DNA from 3 places in the Paenibacillus sp. EKM301P genome. Region 3 is predicted to be linked to each of the others. Evidence: riboswitches for the same ligand, from Rfam matches in the RefSeq annotation. Region 3 holds a riboswitch; each other region holds the start of a gene.
What was found. A riboswitch is a leader RNA that binds a small molecule or an ion and turns the genes downstream of it on or off. The one in region 3 is predicted to bind glycine.
Positions count from the first base shown of each region.

Region 1: another riboswitch for glycine. It lies ahead of HFD99_RS14265 (alanine/glycine:cation symporter family protein); the one in region 3 lies ahead of gcvT (glycine cleavage system aminomethyltransferase GcvT).
Region 2: another riboswitch for glycine. It lies ahead of sdaAB (L-serine ammonia-lyase, iron-sulfur-dependent subunit beta); the one in region 3 lies ahead of gcvT (glycine cleavage system aminomethyltransferase GcvT).

Region 1 is NZ_JAALFM010000005.1:72,839-79,478, forward strand. Features, by position in the region: gene HFD99_RS14250 (radical SAM/SPASM domain-containing protein) at 1-784, opposite strand, end outside; gene HFD99_RS14255 (LytR/AlgR family response regulator transcription factor) at 1,559-2,305, shown strand; gene HFD99_RS25695 (sensor histidine kinase) at 2,704-3,324, shown strand; gene HFD99_RS14265 (alanine/glycine:cation symporter family protein) at 3,450-4,868, opposite strand; glycine riboswitch at 5,027-5,121, opposite strand; glycine riboswitch at 5,133-5,217, opposite strand; gene HFD99_RS14270 (glycoside hydrolase family 1 protein) at 5,386-6,640, opposite strand, start outside.
Region 2 is NZ_JAALFM010000014.1:72,975-79,614, forward strand. Features, by position in the region: gene HFD99_RS22120 (ABC transporter ATP-binding protein) at 1-169, opposite strand, end outside; gene HFD99_RS22125 (DUF6359 domain-containing protein) at 501-2,105, opposite strand; glycine riboswitch at 2,320-2,434, shown strand; gene sdaAB (L-serine ammonia-lyase, iron-sulfur-dependent subunit beta) at 2,646-3,335, shown strand; gene sdaAA (L-serine ammonia-lyase, iron-sulfur-dependent, subunit alpha) at 3,325-4,224, shown strand; gene HFD99_RS22140 (Ig-like domain-containing protein) at 4,305-6,640, opposite strand, start outside.
Region 3 is NZ_JAALFM010000001.1:1,124,883-1,131,522, forward strand. Features, by position in the region: gene HFD99_RS05000 (PTS mannitol transporter subunit IICB) at 1-431, opposite strand, end outside; gene gcvH (glycine cleavage system protein GcvH) at 858-1,256, opposite strand; glycine riboswitch at 1,664-1,737, shown strand; glycine riboswitch at 1,751-1,847, shown strand; gene gcvT (glycine cleavage system aminomethyltransferase GcvT) at 1,927-3,027, shown strand; gene gcvPA (aminomethyl-transferring glycine dehydrogenase subunit GcvPA) at 3,152-4,507, shown strand; gene gcvPB (aminomethyl-transferring glycine dehydrogenase subunit GcvPB) at 4,504-6,000, shown strand; gene ptsP (phosphoenolpyruvate--protein phosphotransferase) at 6,129-6,640, opposite strand, start outside.

The sequences.
Region 1 (6,640 bases), on a different contig from region 3:
ATCCTACGATTTCATGTAACTTCAACCAGTTGTCTTGGTCAGTATTTATTCTCATAAATATCTTAATCATCCCTTTAATTTGCTTGAGGTTATTCATTATGACATCAAATGTCCCTCTTCCACTTACTAAAGGGCGTCTAAGATCATGTACTTCTTTAGGACCGTCAACAGTGACTTGAATATCATTTACTCCACATGATATTAACGTTTGAACTTTTTCTTTATTTAAAAGATAGCCGTTTGTAATGACACTGGCCGTATATTGTATATTGTTTTCTTTACATATTTCCAAAAAATCTTCCGATATCCTAACTATCTGCTTCATTGCAATCAAGGGTTCACCGCCATACCATGTAACATTAAGAGTGTCAAGTTTACTAGCATTTGTTTTAACAAAATTGACTATACTTTGAGCTGTTTCTTGACTCATAGTTTTGTTATGATATTGGTCTTTCTCAAAACAGTATACACATCTAAAATTGCAGGCCATTGTAGGGGCAATTGTTAGCATTAAATTAGAAGATTCAAACCGATTTTTTAAGAGGTTTACCTTTACATATGCTTTTTCATTCATATTATCTTCTACGATATAGCCACATTCGATAAGATTTTTAAGATAAGTATCATTATTTATTGCCAATTCATTGTTTGTAAGTTCACAAAACTGTTTATAGTACTCCGGTTCAAGAACTGCCAATGCACCTGTTCGAGAATTATAAAGTACCGTTTTATCGGTATTTTCAATAATGTCATTAAAAATAAAGTTATATTGCGAAGCTTTCATTTTAGCCCTCCTTAGAATGGATGCGGTCCCTATGTAATTATGAATCGATTAACTAGTGACAAAATTCACATAAGTTTTAAAAATAAAATGTACGCTCATTCTGAGTTGTAATTGCATTCTCGCAGTGCACACTAGCCACCAAGAATAGATGTCCATCATCCGAAACCGGACTGAATTTAAAAGCCATCCTACACCTTCATAGTTTATTCATATACTTTATTCTCTCTGGACAATATCTATACTAGATAGCTTTTCCTTCTCGGCTTTTAATGTAGCATAAGGCAAAAAGAAAAAATAAGCTTGTATCCTGAAATGCAAAAAAGTCCATCTCAACAACCAAATATGTCAGCTTCATGTGAGATTAATATTTTTGTTACCTATATTTCTTTAATGGCAAAGTACGTTACTTGTTAATTCTTTGTTTATATGTCCAAAGAAAGTAAAGGATTAGACTGCTTGAGACAGCAACAAAGATTAAAAGTACTAGGAGCGTGCAACTGCTTGTTCCTGCCGTTATCGTGACGCGAACTGAACCAGTAGAGCCTTAACTGAATACTTTTATAAAGGCTGAAAATAAGGTTTCTAAGCAATAAAGAAGAACGTATCCATTCCTCGCCTGGGCTACGTCCTCTCCACAGTATAAGTATGCATTTGAACTTTTACTAACAAAAATTCCATAACCTGATGGTAATTTTTTTCATATGTAAAACATCACTTCGAATAGACTTTTTTTACAATATACTGGATTTATATAACATATTTGAGGTGGTCTATTTGTTTCAAGTTGCTGTTTGTGACGATGATCCCGCAATGCATAAAATTTTACAACACTTTTTCATGTGTATGTCAGTAAGTGAATCCTTAGATTTTAATCTACAATTCTTTTTATCTGGGGAAGATCTAATCAAATCTTACAGTTCACAAGAGCGATACCCCTTTCATATTATCTTGTTAGATATTGAAATGAGGGAATTATCGGGAATTGAAACTGCAAAACTTATTCGCCTTTTTCCTGACCGAGAAGTTCAAATCATATTTCTAACTAACTATCCAGAATACATGCTAGAAAGTTTTGAAGTACAAGCATTTCAATATTTACTTAAACCCCTTACTTATAAACTCTTTGTAGAAAAAATAAATAAACTATGTCATTATATGCGTTCTTCAGTATCCCACTTTCTGTCTGTGAAAAATAAAACTGAGCATCTTGTATTGAGACACTCTGAGATCATAGTCATCTCAAAAGGTGAAAACAATTACATCCATAATGAACTTTGTATTGCAACGGATTCACACAACTATTTTATTTCCGGAACGTTGAAAGCGGTTTATGAACAATTAAAATATCCGTTTGTGTTTATACATAGGTCAATAATTGTGAATTTAGTTCATATACGTAAGTTTTCAGCTACTTCTGTTATTATGTCAAACGAACAAGAATTCCCTGTAGGTCGTTCTCACGCTAAATCACTTCGTGAGGCGTATGCTCGTTTTATAATTTCTCGTTTTCAGGAAGGGTGAGTTTTTTGAATCATTGCGTTTACATTAATGTCACCTCGTTTTCTAATTACTCTTTATTTTTATTTAGCACAACAAAGCAAAGTCATTTTTCCAATCCAATAGTTAACCTTTTTTTACTTTTCGCCTCTTTACACTTCATACTTATTACAGTACTAGTAGTTCATTATTTTAAAAAAGGAAGGAAATACAAGATAGGGATTGTGTATTATTTTGTAATATTAATAGGAACATCGTTTAACTTGCTCATACATTACGGTTTATTTTCTTTTATGAAACATAATTTATTCTTTATAATGTCAATCATCAGTATTCTTGGAATGAACGTGATTATTGTCTTTCTAACGGACAAGTTGATAGAAAAGTCAAACCTCTCATGCTTTTTTCAAAAGCAAATGCTGATGCAAGAAAAACGTTATAAAGAAACAACTCGATCTCTTAGTGATATCAAACGAAGTATTCATGATTTCAAAAAACAGTTAATTTTTGTCCGTGCTTGTTTACAAGAACAGAGGACGGAAGAGGGTGTTAATCACATCAACCAAACTCTAAAAAATATAGACTCACCAAAACTTCATATAACAACAGGACATCTCGTTATTGATGCTTTAGTAAATCATACTTTCAGCATCGCTAATAAAAGTGGGATAGCTTTCTTCCATCAAATCCATATTAACCCGGCAAATATTAGTATTGGAAGTCATGATCTATGTATTGTCTTAGGTAATGTTTTCGATAATGCTATTGAAGCTGTAATGCAGCTTCCTAGAAAGAAAGAGCATTCAATTCATTTGGAAATTTTCACCGATAATATTGCCCTATGGATTTATGTTCGCAATTCAAAAAGTAATTATCTCAATACAGCATTCTCAACCAAAACATACAATCCCCCTTTAAAAAAACATGGGTATGGATTACTTAACATCCAGCAAGTGATAAAGAAATATGGTGGTTATTTAAATACAACTATTACGGATTCGCATTTTCAAATTACGATTATGCTCCCATGTAATAACTCTTAGGTTTGTAAACGTTATGGATTAAGAGATATTCAGAATAAATAAAATGTCGGTAATCACCAGTCTTATAACCTAAAAAAAGGAGTACCCTCAAGCCTGTGATGGCTGAGAATACTCCCTTTTAGTATTTATGAATTTACCGTTTGTCCCTTTTCTTCTACTTGGATAGCCGCCCCTACATTGGCACCAGCAAGAATACCCTTGTTCTTATTAGGATACAAAGAATTCATATAAGTCCGGGTTTCTGCAACAACAATTCCCGACAAGCCGAGCAGTGCAATCAGGTTCGGAAAAGCCATCATGGCGTTAAAAATATCTGCCAGCAGCCAAATCGCATCCAGTTTAATGAACGCGCCCCCGCCAACCAGTACAATGAACAAATAACGATAAGGCTTGATCCACTTAACCCCAAGCAAGTATTCAACACAGCGTTCCCCGTAATAGTTCCAGCCGAGCATGGTGGTGAATGCGAACATAATCAGGATGATGGTGAGCAGCTCTGCTCCCAGCGGAAATGCACTGGAAAATGCTTGCTGAGTCATCAAGCCTGCATCGGTAGGCCCGCTCCACACCCCGCTCACCAGTAACGTCAACCCGGTCATCACACAAATAACCATCGTATCAATAAACACACCCGTCATGGAAATCAGCCCTTGTTCCGCAGGCCATTTGGTTTTGGCAGCTGCGGCTGCAATCGGTGCGCTCCCCAATCCAGCTTCGTTGGCAAAAATACCTCTGGCTACCCCACTGCGCATGGCCAGCATAATCGTAGCTCCTGCAAATCCGCCGGTTGCCGATGTAGTTGAAAATGCCGAATGAAGCACAAGCGCAATTGCGGCAGGAAGTTGGTCAGCAAATCGAATCAGTACAATGATACAAATCAATACATACAGGCCTGTTTTAAAAGGAACGACCTTCGTCGATACCTTGGCAATGCTTTTGAGTCCTCCAATGGTCACAAGACCTGTAAGGACAGCAATTGTCAGCGCCGTTACAATCGGCGGAACGCCAAAACTGTTTTCAGTCGAAGATACAATCGCCTTGACCTGAGGGAATGTTCCAATTCCGAACAACGCTACCAGCATCCCTGAAAAAGCAAACAGCATCGCCAACGGTTTAAAACGGCGTCCCAGGCCTTTTTCAATATAATACATCGGGCCGCCGGAAAATTGTCCATTCCGATCCTTCACCCGGTATTTTACCGCAAGTACACCTTCCGCATATTTCGTCGCCATCCCAAAGAAGGCTGCAACGACCATCCAGAACAAGGCACCCGGCCCGCCCAGCTTAATGGCTGTCGCTACACCGACAATACTTCCTGTACCGACGGTAGCCGCCAATGCCGTACTCAAAGCCGCAAAACTACTTACATCCCCGCTACCTTCATTCGGGGCCTTACCGATGAGCTTGATCGCCAGGGGCAGGCGGAATACCTGCAACATTTTTAGACGTATGGTCAGCCATAACCCCGTTCCCATAACAAGGATGATGAGAGGCGCCCCCCATATCCAACTGCTAATCGTTTCTAACACATGTACCAAATTCATTTCAACCCGCTCCTCCAGCATAGTAGAAAACAAAAAAGAGTCAAATCTGTTGATTCGACTCCTGGAGAGGTTAAAGGCACGAAAAAATACAACCATCTTGTGCAGGATTTCACCTCTAAAAGCTTATAAAAAGCCTAGGGCTATCCCTGTCACAGGTTATTCGCGTCTCTGTCCTTTTGCCTGAGAGTTTAAGCAGATGTGATCTGCGGTGCACCTTCGGCGCCCAATTAAGGGTCTCTCCAGAGTTCTGTCCGTTTACGGTCCCTGCTCGTTGCTGTAAATCAGCCTAAGCACCTGAGAGTTTTGCCCCTTCGGTTGGAACTTTCATTCCATCTCCCGCAAACATCAACCAGACATATGAAATTTTTATTCATTATACAGAAAAATTTCAGCTTATTACAAGTGAAAAATTTGTGAAGCCCTCTGAAAGAACCAATAGAGTGTCTATACAAAAAGCGGGTACAGCAGATTGCATCCTGAGGATTTTCTCTGCTGTACCCGCCAAAACGATATGGAATTACAATTCTTCACCGTTGGTTGCTATCACATTTTTATACCAGTTAAATGAGTCCTTTTTGGAGCGTTGAAGCGTTCCGTTACCGTCATCATCCAGATCAACGTAAATAAATCCGTAGCGCTTGGACATTTCGGACGTAGACATGCTCACAAGGTCGATAGGTCCCCAGCTGGTGTAACCAATCAGATCAACACCGTCAGCAATCGCTTCCTTCATTTGGGCAATATGCTGACGCAAGTAATCAATGCGATATGTGTCATGCACAGAGCCGTCTTCTTCTACCTTATCATACGCACCCAGGCCATTTTCCACGATGAACAGTGGCTTTTGATAGCGATCATAAAACGTATTCAGTGTAACACGCAGGCCGATCGGATCGATCTGCCATCCCCAGTCGGAAGACTGCAGATACGGATTTTTCACACCGCCTATCAGGTTCCCTGCTGCCTTTTCGCCTTCTGGCCCTGCCGATACGGTCAAGGTCATATAGTAACTAAATGAGATAAAATCGACCGTGTTATTTTTCAAAATTTCGGCATCGCCGGGTTCTGTCTGGATCACAATATTATTTTCTTCAAAATAGCGGTTCATATAGTTGGGATATTCCCCACGAGCATGCACATCCGTAAAGAACAGGTTCATTTGATTTTCATGCTGTGCTTTCAGGATATCTTCTGGGTTACACGTATGTGGGTAGCTTTCAATGCGGGCCAGCATACAGCCGATCTGAGCGCCCGGAATGATCTCATGTCCCCGTTTGGTCGCCAATGCACTTGCTACAAATTGATGGTGCAATGCTTGATATATCGCTTGTTGCTTGTTTTCTACACGGTCAATAACCACACCGCCGCCTGTAAACGGGCTCATAGTCATGACATTAATTTCGTTAAAGGTCAGCCAGTATTTTACTTTATCCTTATAGCGTGTAAATACCGTTTCGGCATATTTTACGTAATGATCCACGACTTCGCGTCCCAACCAGCCATTATATTTCTGTGTCAAACCTAGCGGTGTTTCATAATGCGATAATGTTACCAAAGGCTCAATACCATACTTGCGCAGCTCATCGAATACATTGTCGTAGAATTGCAATCCTGCTTCATTCGGCTCGGCATCATATCCATTCGGGAAAATCCGCGACCAGTGGATGGACATCCGGAATACTTTAAAGCCCATTTCTGCAAACAAGGCAATATCTTCTTTGTAGTGGTGATAAAAGTCCACACCTTCACGCTTTGGAAAACGGGCGTTTACC
Region 2 (6,640 bases), on a different contig from region 3:
GGATGGAAAGCGCCAGCGCGCTTTTGCCACAACCGGATTCTCCGACTACAGCCAGCACTTCATTAGGATTGAGCGTCAGATCCAGATGATCGACTGCAGGGTGATATTGATTCCTGATGCGAAAAGACACGGATAATCCTTTAATCTCCAACACAGGTTCGATATTCAATGCGCGCGCTTCCTCCATTCTCCATGGTCTTGTCCTGCTTATTCTCACCATGTTTGATGTTAAAACCTTCCACAAACATTACATACCGTTTTTGTCGGAATAATTTGAATACATCCTATCACCAGTATATGGATATATCAATTAAGATTATGCTATCAACATCATTTAAAAAATCAATGATCCAGCCGTAGCGCGACCTTCCTGGCACAAAATGTAATAAAATAACCAACCACAGGTTAATTTTCATCACAAAAAAGCCGTTTGATCCCCTACAGAGGACCAAACGGCTAACTAGCACCAACCAATCACACTGAATTATTTTTTGCGTTTATTACGAAGCCGCTCCATAGGAGCCCGGCTTGAACGTTCTTGGATCGTACCATTTGTAGCCTGCTGCTGGAGCAGACCAAGGCTCCGGTTGCGGTTCTGTGGAAGCCGCAGGCTCTTCAAACGGCAGCAGCTTCGTCGGTTGATCCAGCGTTAAACCTGCCACATCGGATAATTTCGTATAGTCCTGCTTCCACGCAAGCCATTGAACCGTTTGCACTAGGATGGTGGCATCGTCTACTTCCTTAAAACCATCATATGTCTTTTTCGACTGTCCGTTTTCCTCACGCGCATATTTCGGAGTAGCATCTTCTACAGGGGAAGAATCACCGATAAATGCTGCCTTGCCTTGACCCACCTTGGAGATCGCAGCATAAGGACCTTCCGCACGGCCTCCGCCGTTATAGACTCCTTGGTCTACTGCATTGCCCCATTTTTTTGTACCTGTCGGGATATAGGCAATTCCTTTGGCTTTGGTAGGATCAATAATAGCCAGCGTAGATCCCGCATGCATGGCAATCGAGCGTACACCCTTGGTAATGCCGAAGGATTGATCTGCGGCTACGATGTCCGTAGCATTTACATCGCCAAGCGCATTATAACGGAAACGAACACCAAAGTTGGTCGCCAGCCAATCGGAGCTTGTTAATCCTTGCATCGCCGGCGATGCAGCTTCTTCTGCAGTCATGCCTTTGGCCGGATTAGTATAGGCTCCACGACGGTAGCCATTCATAACCTCGGAGGAATCCCAACGGTTTTTGTTACGGTCGGCATTATAATGGTCGGAGATGAAGAAGACACTTCCCCCGTTATTCACATATTGCAGCAGGGCAGCCTGCTCGGATGCCTTAAAGGCCACATTCGCTTCACCGATGATGAACACATCATATTGGCGCAGCTTATCATAGGTTATGGCCTGTTCTCCATAAGTAAAAGGAATAGGGCGGTTCAATTGATCCACAGTAAAGCCTACATTACGTAATCCATTAGCAAAGTCGGAGAAGGCGCCTTCAATGACCCAATCTGCTGCACCAGCCGTCTGTGCGTGCGTATTATCGAACAGCACCTTTTTGCCTTTTCCATCCGGCAGTGTAGTACCGGGTTGACCCGGGTTGCCAGGTTCAGGTTCGCCAGGTTCACCTGGTTCCCCCGGCTCGCTTCCACTCACCAGTTCCACAGCGCTTGGACTTTTTACTCCACCAAAATTATTGTAGGCACCAAGCGTACCTGTCACGCGAATTTTGCTGCCGACCAGTTCAGGATGACCTGTTAACCCAAATTGCCCTCTGTACGCAGATGTCAGCTGCACATCCAATAGATTAGACGTGCTACGTTCATTGGCCTGGTCGGCAATCAGTACGTTAAAATCATTCGCAAACGGAGCAGAAAAATTAGCTGTTTTCGATCCGGTAGCATGTCCGACGATGTAGCCTTCCACCGTCACTGTACCTCCACTGCCTTGGCGCTGAAGTGCTTCGTCTACTGTCAATGCTCCCTCTGCCTTGACCTGACCGAATGGAACGAGGATCCCAATCAACAGCGATACGATCGCTGCTAGATGCAGCACCCCTTTCAAGCGTGAACCTGTGAACCGCAAGCCTTTTACCATACGTCAATATCCCTCCTATAATTCCATAAATGTACTTGTCCTCTATCAGATTAGCTGTCAATCTTCTAATTCCTTCCTGATTTCATCCATAATTATGTAAATTTTAATCTTTTTTATCGGAAACTCGCCTGTTTATGTAAAAATTGAAACCTGCGATTGACACCGAGCACGGCATACATTACGCTAAGAAAGATATGTAGAACGGTATACGCGAATGAAGATGACGGGAGAGTCTGTCCAGGGGCTTACACGCTGGCGGCACCGAAGGAGCAAGACGTCAGCACCCGGCTGGCGGATAATCTCTCAGGTCCATGTATCGTCATCTGACGCAACTCTGGAGAGAGCGCAAGCCACCCAAGGGGTAAGGCGGTAAGGACACCGCACGAAACTCTCAGGTAACGAGGACAGAGATAAGGGAAACTTCCTTATCCTGTCCTTTTTTGCGCTCACATTGTACGTCAGCATTAGGAACCGTCATAGCTGCGCACAAACGCGGAAATACCATATACTATGGTACTAGAACATACAGGGGGCCACACCATGCGTTTCAAAGATGTATTTTCCATTATCGGTCCGGCCATGACCGGACCTTCCAGTTCACACACTGCAGGCGCGGTGCGGCTTGCACGCGTTGCCCGTCACTGGCTCGGGATGCAGCCGGACCGTGCCCGCATGACACTGTACGGCTCCTTCGCCGACACCTACAAAGGACACGGTACAGACCTAGCACTCATCGCAGGCCTGCTCAATTACGATACAGACGACCACCGAATTCCAGATGCCGAGCAATGGGCGGAGCAGGCTGGAATGGCCGTGGAGTTTGCCGTCAGCGGACTACCCGCGCCCCATCCAAATACCGTCCGTTTTGAACTGTGGAAGGGTGAGGATCAGCGCACACTGCTGGGCTCCTCCATCGGCGGCGGCAGCATCCATGTCCAGCAGCTCAACGAATTCCGAGTCAACCTGACCGGGGAGCTGGCTACGTTGGTGCTTCTTCACTCGGATAAGCCCGGCACATTAGGTGCGGTGACTTCAGCACTCGGCGCTGCCGACATTAACATTGCCTATATGCATGTGGATCGCAAAGGCCGAGATGGAGAAGCACTTACCGCCATCGAAACGGACAGTCCTCCTACGGCTGAACTGATCGCAAAACTACGATCCTTACCACATATGTACGAAATTAAAATGATTAATTTGAAAAAAGGAGCTGAATCTGATGCGATTTAGCCATCTGCATGAAATCAGCGCCATATGCGCGGAGGAATCCACCACGATTGGCCGCCTGATGATTCAAGAGCAGGTACAAGAGACGAATACAACGGAAGAAGAAATCTTCCGCCAAATGTCTGATTATTATGAAGTCATGAAGGAGGCCGTTCATCGTGGTCAGACGCAAGACACCGTATCCCGCAGTGGATTAACGGGCGGTGATGGCAAGCGTCTGGCCGAGTATCTGCGGGCAGGAGAAACCTGCTCCGGCGACGCCTCTGCACTCGCCATGGCTTATGCGCTCTCCGTGTCGGAGGTTAATGCGTCCATGGGGCGTATTGTGGCTACGCCCACTGCTGGCTCTTGTGGAGTCATCCCCGGTGTGTTCATTAGTGCGCAGGAGCGGTTCGGCTGGGATGATGAGCATATGGTGCACGGCTTGTTCGCAGCCGGAGCCATTGGCTACGTCATCGCCAACAATTCCTTCATTTCCGGCGCGGAGGGAGGCTGTCAGGCTGAGATTGGCTCAGCCATCGGGATGGCCGCTGGAGCTATGGTCGAGCTACGCGGCGGCACACCTGAGCAGGCCGTTCACGCCGTAGGCCTAGCGCTCAAGAACACGCTCGGTCTGATTTGCGACCCCGTCGCCGGACTCGTCGAGATTCCGTGCATCGTGCGCAACGGGCTGGGAGCCGTGACCGCACTTGCCGCAGCGGATATGGCTTTGGCGGGTGTGCGCAGCGCCATTCCGTCTGACGAAGTCATTGACGTAATGCTTGAAGTCGGCAGCGCGATGCCGTCGAATCACCGCGAGACCGCCAAAGGCGGCTTGGCCCAGACACCCACTGGCAAGCGTTTGACCGAATCACTGACACGCAACACATCAACCAAGAAGAATAAATCGTAGCTTCTAAGCTTTAAAAAATAAAAGAGCAAGCATATCGTCTCTAGACGTATGCTTGCTCTTTTTCTTTTCATTTTAACAGATTACTGAACGGTTACCTGTACCTTCGTCATTTTACCTGCATATTTCACTGTAATTACAGCTTTGCCCTTGCCCTGTGCCTTAATGTTGCCGTCTTTGACGGTCGCAACAATAATTCTGGACGAGGACCAGACAGCAGGTTTGGAAACATCCTTCTCCGACTCATCCTTATACGTGGCTGTAGCCGTAACTTTGGCCAGCTGCCCTGCCTTCAAAGTCAAGGCGACTTCGTCCGTTTGCAGGTATTTAAGCGTATCAACATCAACAGGTACGCTAATCACCTTACCGCCAAACTTCGCCTGAATGTTAGCCTTACCGTAGCTGACCGCGGTAACCTGACCCTTTTTGACGGTGGCTACCTTATAGTTGGACGTTTTCCATTCAGCTAGGGTTGTAACATCCTTTTCTTTGCCATCACTGGATTTAACTACAATCGCAATCGTTTTTTGATCCCCGGATTTTAGTGATAACGCAATGGCATCCGCTTCAATCTTTTGCGCTACGTCCACTTCTACCGTAAACGTAATGGTTTGCTTGCCATATGAAGCAGTGACCGTTGCCTTACCGCTTGCATTCGCTTTAATCAAACCTTCGCTAACTTCAACTACTTTTACATTACTAGTAGTCCAAGTGGCGTCCTTGGTTACGTCTGTTTTTGTGCCACCACTCTTAACGCCTGTTACTTTCAGCTGCTTTGTTTCTTGAGCACCAAGCGCAATTACACGCGAGTCTGTTTCCAGACGGTCCACAAGGCCCACTTGTACGTTAATTGTCAGTTTTTTGCCGTTATAGGTCGCTGTAATAACCGCTTTACCGGCTGCTTTACCCGTAATCGTTCCTTTGGACACAGAAGCAATATCTTCCGCGCTTGAAGCCCACTCCGCATCCTGTGTCACGTCTTCCTTGCGTCCATCCGCATAAGTAGCCGTCAGAGTTGCAGTATAGTCCTCATTAATATCAATCGTTGCCGTTTTGGAGGACAGAGACAGATCACCAGGCACATTTACGGATACTGTAGCTGTAGCTGTTTTGCCGCCATAAGAAGCTGTGATCGTAGCCTCACCTGTTTTATAACCTGTGACTTCCCCCGCGCTGACAAAAGCGATATCTTCATTGCTGGATTTCCACTCTGCCTTACTTGTGATATCTTCTTCCGTACCTGTTACGTACGTTGCAGTCAGCTTGAGCTTTTTGGATTCCTTGGCGTTCAAGCTCAGCTTGTCCTCGCTCAAATCCAGAAATCTAGAGGTTTCGACATCTGTCTTGATCGAAACTGTCTTATCTCCATACTTAGCAGTCACTGTAGCTGAACCCGCTCCAATGGCCATAATCGTTCCTTTATTCACCGTTGCAACTTTTTCATCGCTTGATGCCCAAGTAGCTTTATCTGTGATATCCGTTACAGTTCCATCCGGGTAGACAGCAGATACCTGAATTTTTTTAGATTCATCCAAACGTAGGAAAATATTGGTTTCGCTGGCTTTCAGCTTATTCGTCTGATCTACATCCACCGCAATCGTAGCGGACATCGTGCCATATTTACCTGTGATCGTCGCCTTACCCGCGCTATAGCCGGTAATAGTGCCTTTCAGTACATCTGCCACAGCTGCATTGCTGGAGCTCCACTCAGCAGACTCTGTCACGTCCTGTACCGATCCATCCGGGAACGTTGCTGTCAATTTAACCTTCTCTGTATCCTTCAACAAAAGAGAAACCTCTGATGAACTGACATCGAGACGTTTAACCTGCTCTACCTGTACAGCAATCGTTACAGTCTGTTGACCATAAACAGCCTTAATATTAGCTGTACCTGCTCCCTGAGCAGTAACCAATCCGTTAACTACAGTCGCTACCTTTTGGTTATCCGAGGTCCAGGTCGCATCACCTGAAACCTGAGCTGTCGTATTATCACTATAAGTCGCTGTCAAATCAATCTGTCCTGTGCCGCTCGAACGTAAGTTCAGGCTTTGTACATTGGATGTCAGCGCCTTAACCTTTTTCGTAACATGTACCTGAACCGATTGTACCTTCTCTTTATAGGTCGCTACCACGGTCGCTTCCCCTTCAGCTTTGGCTGAAACCGTACCGTTATACACTGTAGCGATAGCTGTATTATCACTTTTCCAATCCGTGCTTACGGTTACATTCGAGGTCGTCCCATCGCTAAAAACAGCCGTAGCCGTCAGCGCAGCCGTATCTCCCTGCTGCAAAGTTACCTCGTTGGAGGAAAGGACAATCTTGGAAAGCACCGCATCTGCTGCAGATGCAAACCCTGCATATGATGTAAAACTTGAAATCAGGATGACCAACGCCAGAAATCCGGACCATCTATTCTTCA
Region 3 (6,640 bases):
GCCGAGAAATTATTGACCAGCATTTCAAAACCTGATTTGACTTTGCCTTCAATGGCCTTATCGAACTTCTTCAATATCCATGCAGCCAGCGGACCAGCTACCATCGCACCCAGGAACATCGGGATATCGGCCCCCACAATGACACCCATCGTCATAATGGCACCGATCACACCTCCGCGCTGTCCGTGAATCATTGTGCCTCCTGTATAACCAATCAATAGCGGCAGCAAATAATTTTTCATCGGATCAACCAGTTGTGCAAAACCCTCGTTCGGAAACCACCCGGTCGGAATAAAAAGGGCCGTAATTAATCCCCATGCGATAAAGGCCCCCATATTGGGCATAACCATACCGCTGAGAAAACGGCCAAAACGTTGTACGGCGACACGAGCGCCACCGCTTGAACTGGACTTTGTGTCCACTGTGCTCATATTCATATCCTCCTTGTGAGTAAATAGCATCACTACCTTTTCTTAAAATTCATACTAAATGACAGCGCTATCTTCATCAACGAAATGAAAACGTACTTTCGTCATGAACGTTGATGACAACATTTAAATTTAAAATAACGGACAACGTATTATACCTGCATAATTCTTCTTAATATGACCGATAACAATAGAAATTAGTCGAAAAAACAGTGCTGTAAATCTGCACCTTATATAGAGGAGCTCACCTCTAAATCTAATAAATCGACGTAATTACGTCTTCTAAAAGACAACAAAAAAATAGCCGCCATGTCAGATCATAGCGACTATTTTATACACAAAACGAGCGGACTAACGATGCTTTTATTCAATTCAATATCCATATAAAAATTTAGAATAAAGCGCTAATATTCCATCTTATATTGCTCATTATTGTTCATCCGAAATCAACTGCTCGTACTGATCCGCAGACAGCAGCTTGCTCAGAGCCTCCTCGACATCATTGCCCATCTCTACTTCAATCATCCAACCCTTTTCATAGGGAGATTCATTCACCAGCTCAGGTGTGCTTTCCAGAGCTTCATTTACTTTCAATACGGTTCCCGCCACCGGAGCAAAAAGGTCGGATACGGTCTTCACCGATTCAATTGTACCAATCTCTGCCCCCTGTTCAATCGTTGCTCCCGCCCCAGGTAATTCCACAAAAACAATATCACCCAGTTGATGCTGTGCAAAGTCTGTAATGCCGATCCGCAACGTCCCGTCTGCTGTGCGCTGAACCCACTCATGTTCGTCTGTATACCAAAGTTCCCGTTTCACTTCACTCATCCTGCTTTCGCCTCACTTCCACATGAATAAAATGCTTTTAATCACCTGTATTAGACAGGTTAAGATTATGACAACATGAACACTCATGTCAATAATACTAACAAAAATACTTCATGTTATCTCATATAGCATAGAATATTAAAAAATGATAACTTGTAACAAACGCTTACATATCCTTATTTATACATTAAATGTTTTTTGGATTGTTTTATATGACATTTTTATTGACATTTTGAATGAATTTGCGTATTAATGGGTTATAGCAAATGCTTTTGGAAATACCCCGACAACTGCAAACGCGGATGAACGCGGAGGGAGAGACTACCCAAAAGATTCGCATAGCTGTTGTCGTTTCTGAGACAGTGTGCACGCGAACTCGGATCAAGTTGTTACCTGCAAAACCGGGTAACCTACCGTTGATCCAAAAGGTAGCGCCGAAGGAGTAAACTTGCATTGCAGGTGAATCTCTCAGGCAAAAGGACCTCTGCCGGACGCATCTCTGGAGAGCATTCGCGATTAGAGCGGATCACCCAAGGGGAAACCTGGTTCACACCGGGGTAACTTTCTGGTATCAAGGACAGAGCTGAAAGAAGAGTATGGACTGCCGTCTATACGTTTCTTTCAGCCTGTCTTTTTTGTTTAGCCGATTACACTGGATAGGAGTGAAAAAATGTCTAATTTGCGAAGAACACCATTATTTTCGTCTTACGGGACGCAGCCCGGGGTTCGTTGTATTGACTTTGGCGGGTGGGAGCTTCCCGTTCAGTTTAGCGGCATCCAAAAAGAGCATGAGGCCGTCCGGCAACGCGCGGGTTTATTCGATGTCTCGCACATGGGCGAGTTTTTGGTTGAGGGCAAAGAAGCCGAGGCTTTTTTGCAATGGGTAACCACGAATGATGTCAGCCAGTTGGAACCGGGCCAGGCACAATATTCACTCCTGTGTTACCCCGATGGAGGCGTAGTGGATGACTTGCTTGTATACTGCAAAGGACCAGAGCGCTACATGCTCGTTGTGAATGCCTCCAACATCGACAAAGATTGGGATTGGCTCATGCGCCACGTACCTGCATCGGTTCATCTGGAGAATGTGTCTGATGCGATCGCATTGCTGGCATTACAAGGACCGGAAGCAGCACATATTGCCGCAGCCGTGACAGATGCAGATATTACGAATCTGGCATCTTTCCGATTCCATGAGAACGTGCAATTGTTCGGAGCAAAAGCACTCGTCTCCCGAACCGGATATACCGGGGAAGACGGTTTTGAATTTTATATACCTGCTGAGGAAGCACCCGCCGTGTGGAATGGTTTGCTTCGTTGCGGTGAATCGTATGGGCTAATTCCCGCTGGGCTTGGTGCTCGCGATACACTGCGGTTTGAGGCACGGCTGCCGCTGTACGGACAGGAGTTATCTGCCACCATTTCACCGCTTGAGGCTGGTTTAGGTTTCTTCGTCAAGCTGAATAAAGGAGATTTTATCGGCAGAGAAGCACTGCAACACCAGAAAGAACAAGGAATTCCTCGCAAGTTGATCGGGCTGGAAATGATTGACCGCGGTATCCCGCGCGCTCATTATCCAGTCTTCGCGGAAGGCCAACACATTGGTGAGGTCACAACGGGGACTCAATCGCCCACCTTGAAGCGTAATTTGGGGCTAGCCCTGGTGGACAGTCGTTTTAGCACCCTATCTACACCGCTGGAGGTCGAAATTCGAGGTAAACGCCTGCGTGCGGAAGTGGTCGCAGCCCCTTTTTATAAACGGCCACGCTGATCCTAAATCCTCTTCATTTCAAAAAAATGATCATGTCAGATACGAAATTCTGGATTTTCCAACTACGATTATGTATTAGCTAATTTACTATCTAAATTTTGCTTTTCGAAAGGAGCCAGAACTTATGAAGCAGCATCGCTATCTCCCCATGACCGAACAAGATCAAACCGAAATGCTGCGTGTGGTGGGCGTATCATCCATTGATGATTTATTCAGTGACATTCCAGAGGCAATTCGATACCAAGGGGAACTCCCTCTTTCCTCTCGGCTCGACGAAAGAGCCCTAACTCGCCACATGGCCGAGCTGGCCGGGCACAATGCCAATACAGATACACATGCCAGCTTTCTTGGTGCAGGTATTTATGATCATCATATTCCGTCCGTCATTCAGCACATCACCTCACGTTCCGAATTTTACACAGCCTACACCCCCTATCAGCCGGAAGTAAGCCAGGGCGAGCTGCAAGCCATTTTTGAATTCCAGTCGTATATTTGCGAATTGACAGGCATGGCAGTAGCGAATGCCAGCATGTACGATGGAGCGACAGCTCTGGCGGAAGCGGGCTCACTGGCCGCCGCAGCCACGCGCCGTAAACAGCTTATCGTATCAAGGTCTGTCCATCCAGAGGCACGCCAGGTATTGGCAGCCTATGCGCGCGGATTGGACTTGGACATCGTGGAGATCGGCTGTTCGGACGGCGTAACGGATGTCGATGCGCTTGCCGCGGCCGTATCGGAACAGACGGCGGCTGTCTTGATCCAAAGCCCCAACTTTTTTGGAGCCGTGGAAAATCTGAAGCCGATGGCTGACCTCATCCATGCACACAAGGGGCTAATGGTCGTCAGTGCCAACCCGCTGGCACTTGGCTTGCTGGAGGCGCCCGGTAAGCAGGGCGCGGATATTGTTGTAGGAGACGCGCAGCCGCTTGGGATCTCGTCCTCCCTCGGCGGTCCGACCTGCGGTTACTTTGCCGTTTCTCAGGCACATATGCGTCGTATCCCTGGGCGTATCGTAGGCCAAACCACAGACCGCAACGGCAAACGCGGCTTCGTGCTGACCTTGCAAGCGCGGGAACAACATATCCGCCGCGAAAAGGCCACGTCTAACATTTGTTCCAACCAAGCGTTGCTTGCTTTATCTGCATCTGTGTACTTGTCTGTCATGGGTAAACAGGGTATCCAGGAAGTAGCCGAGCTGAATTTGCATAAAAGCCGCTATGCGTTAGAACAATTGCTGAGCTTGAATGGCATAACTGCCTCGTTTCACGCACCGACCTTTAACGAGTTCGCCCTTAGGCTGCCTGAAGGTACGAATATGAGCAAACTTCAGGACAATCTGCTAGCTGCTGGATTTATCGCAGGCTATGATTTGGGCCGGGACTATCCGGAACTTGCTGGTCACATGCTGATTGCCGTGACGGAGCAAAGAACCAAAGAAGAGATTGACCAATTTGTACACACCTTGGAGGGATTGCTATGACACACACCGGACCGGACCAGAAACAAGAGCTGTTGAAGGAACACGATCAAGCGCTCATTTTTGAATTGAGCCGTCCGGGTCGCATCGCTTATTCCCTTCCCGAGTGCGACGTTCCTCGTCGCCCGGTGGCAGAGCTTTTGCCGGATTATGCGCTGCGCAGCGAACCTGCGGCATTACCCGAGGTATACGAAGTAGATGTTATTCGCCATTATACCGCCCTGTCCCAGCGCAACTTCGGCGTCGACAACGGATTTTATCCGCTTGGCTCGTGTACGATGAAATACAATCCAAAAGTGAATGAGGATGTCGCCCGTTACGCAGGCTTCGCTAAAATTCATCCATATCAGCCGGAGAATAGCATCCAGGGGGCTATGGAGCTGCTGCATACGCTCCAAAACGATCTGGCTGCGTTGACCGGCATGGATGCCGTCACGCTCCAGCCCGCTGCTGGCGCCCATGGCGAATGGACCGGGCTGATGATGATTCGCTCGTACCACGAGGCACGTGGTGAGCGACGTACCAAGGTGCTCGTGCCGGATTCCTCGCACGGTACGAACCCCGCCAGTGCAACCGTCGCGGGCTTCGAAACAATTACCCTCCCCTCCACCCCTGAGGGGCTGGTGGATCTGGACGCGCTCCGCCAAGCCGTAGGCAACGACACCGCTGCGCTCATGCTGACCAATCCGAACACGCTGGGCTTGTTCGAGAAGCAAATTACTGACATTGCCGCGATTGTGCATGACGCAGGTGGTCTGCTCTACTATGACGGGGCAAACTCCAACGCCATCATGGGGATTACCCGCCCCGGGGATATGGGCTTTGATGTGGTGCATCTCAATTTGCACAAAACGATGAGTACTCCGCACGGTGGAGGCGGCCCTGGCGCTGGACCCGTCGGCGTAAAGCAGCGGCTGATACCCTATTTGCCCAAGCCGTTTGTCGTACGTGATCCGCAGGGTGTGTACCGCTGGGATCGGGAGCAGGGAGATTCTATTGGGCGGGTCAAAGCCTTTTACGGAAACTTCGGCATTCTCGTCCGAGCCTATGCCTATATCCGCAGCTACGGTCCTGATGGCTTGAAGCGAGTGTCCGAATGCGCTGTACTCAATGCCAACTACATGATGCATCGGCTGGCTCCGCACTTTGACCTGCCTTATCCTGGGCATTGTAAACACGAATTTGTCATGTCGGGGCGAGGTTTGAAGAAATTTGGAGTACGCACGCTGGATGTAGCCAAACGATTGCTTGATTTCGGTTACCATCCGCCTACCATTTATTTTCCGCTAAATGTAGAGGAATGCATCATGATCGAGCCGACGGAAACAGAAAGCAAAGAGACGCTGGATGCTTTTGTCGACACTATGATTCATATTGCGCGCGAAGCTGAGGAGAACCCTGAGCTGGTGCTCAATGCACCCTATACCACTCCAGTCACACGCCTGGATGAAACCACTGCAGCCCGTAAGCCTGTGCTGAATTGCGCATGTAGTTAAGGTTAAATTCAAACACAACCATCCAAAGCATACAAAAAAGCCGGTATCTGTTGAGATACCGGCTGCTGTATGTATACAGCAATTTTTGTTGGAAAAAGATATAACCTTTGAAAATGTGATACCCTTCCTTATGCTTCGATGCTTTGAACCAATTCAACAACCTGCTCGGCTGTTTGCATATCCAGAGCTTTTGCAGCCAATTTCTCCATGTCCGCACGGGACAACTTAGAGATTTGACTACGTGCTGGCAGAATGGAAGTTGCGCTCATGCTGAACTCATCCAGTCCCAGACCCAGCAGCAACGGAATTGCTGTTGTGTCTCCTGCCATTTCACCACACATACCAACCCAACGTCCTTCACGGTGAGCGGCATCAATAACCATTTTCACCAGACGCAAAATGGATGGATTATATGGTTGATACAGGTAAGAAACCCGCTCGTTCATACGATCCGCTGCCATTGTGTATTGAATCAGATCGTTAGTACCGATACTGAAGAAATCCACTTCTTTTGCGAATTGGTCAGCCAATACCGCTGTGGAAGGAATTTCTACCATGATGCCCAGCTGAATTTCTTCAGATACGGATACACCCTCGGCTACCAACTTTTCTTTTTCCTCCAACAAAACAGCTTTAGCTT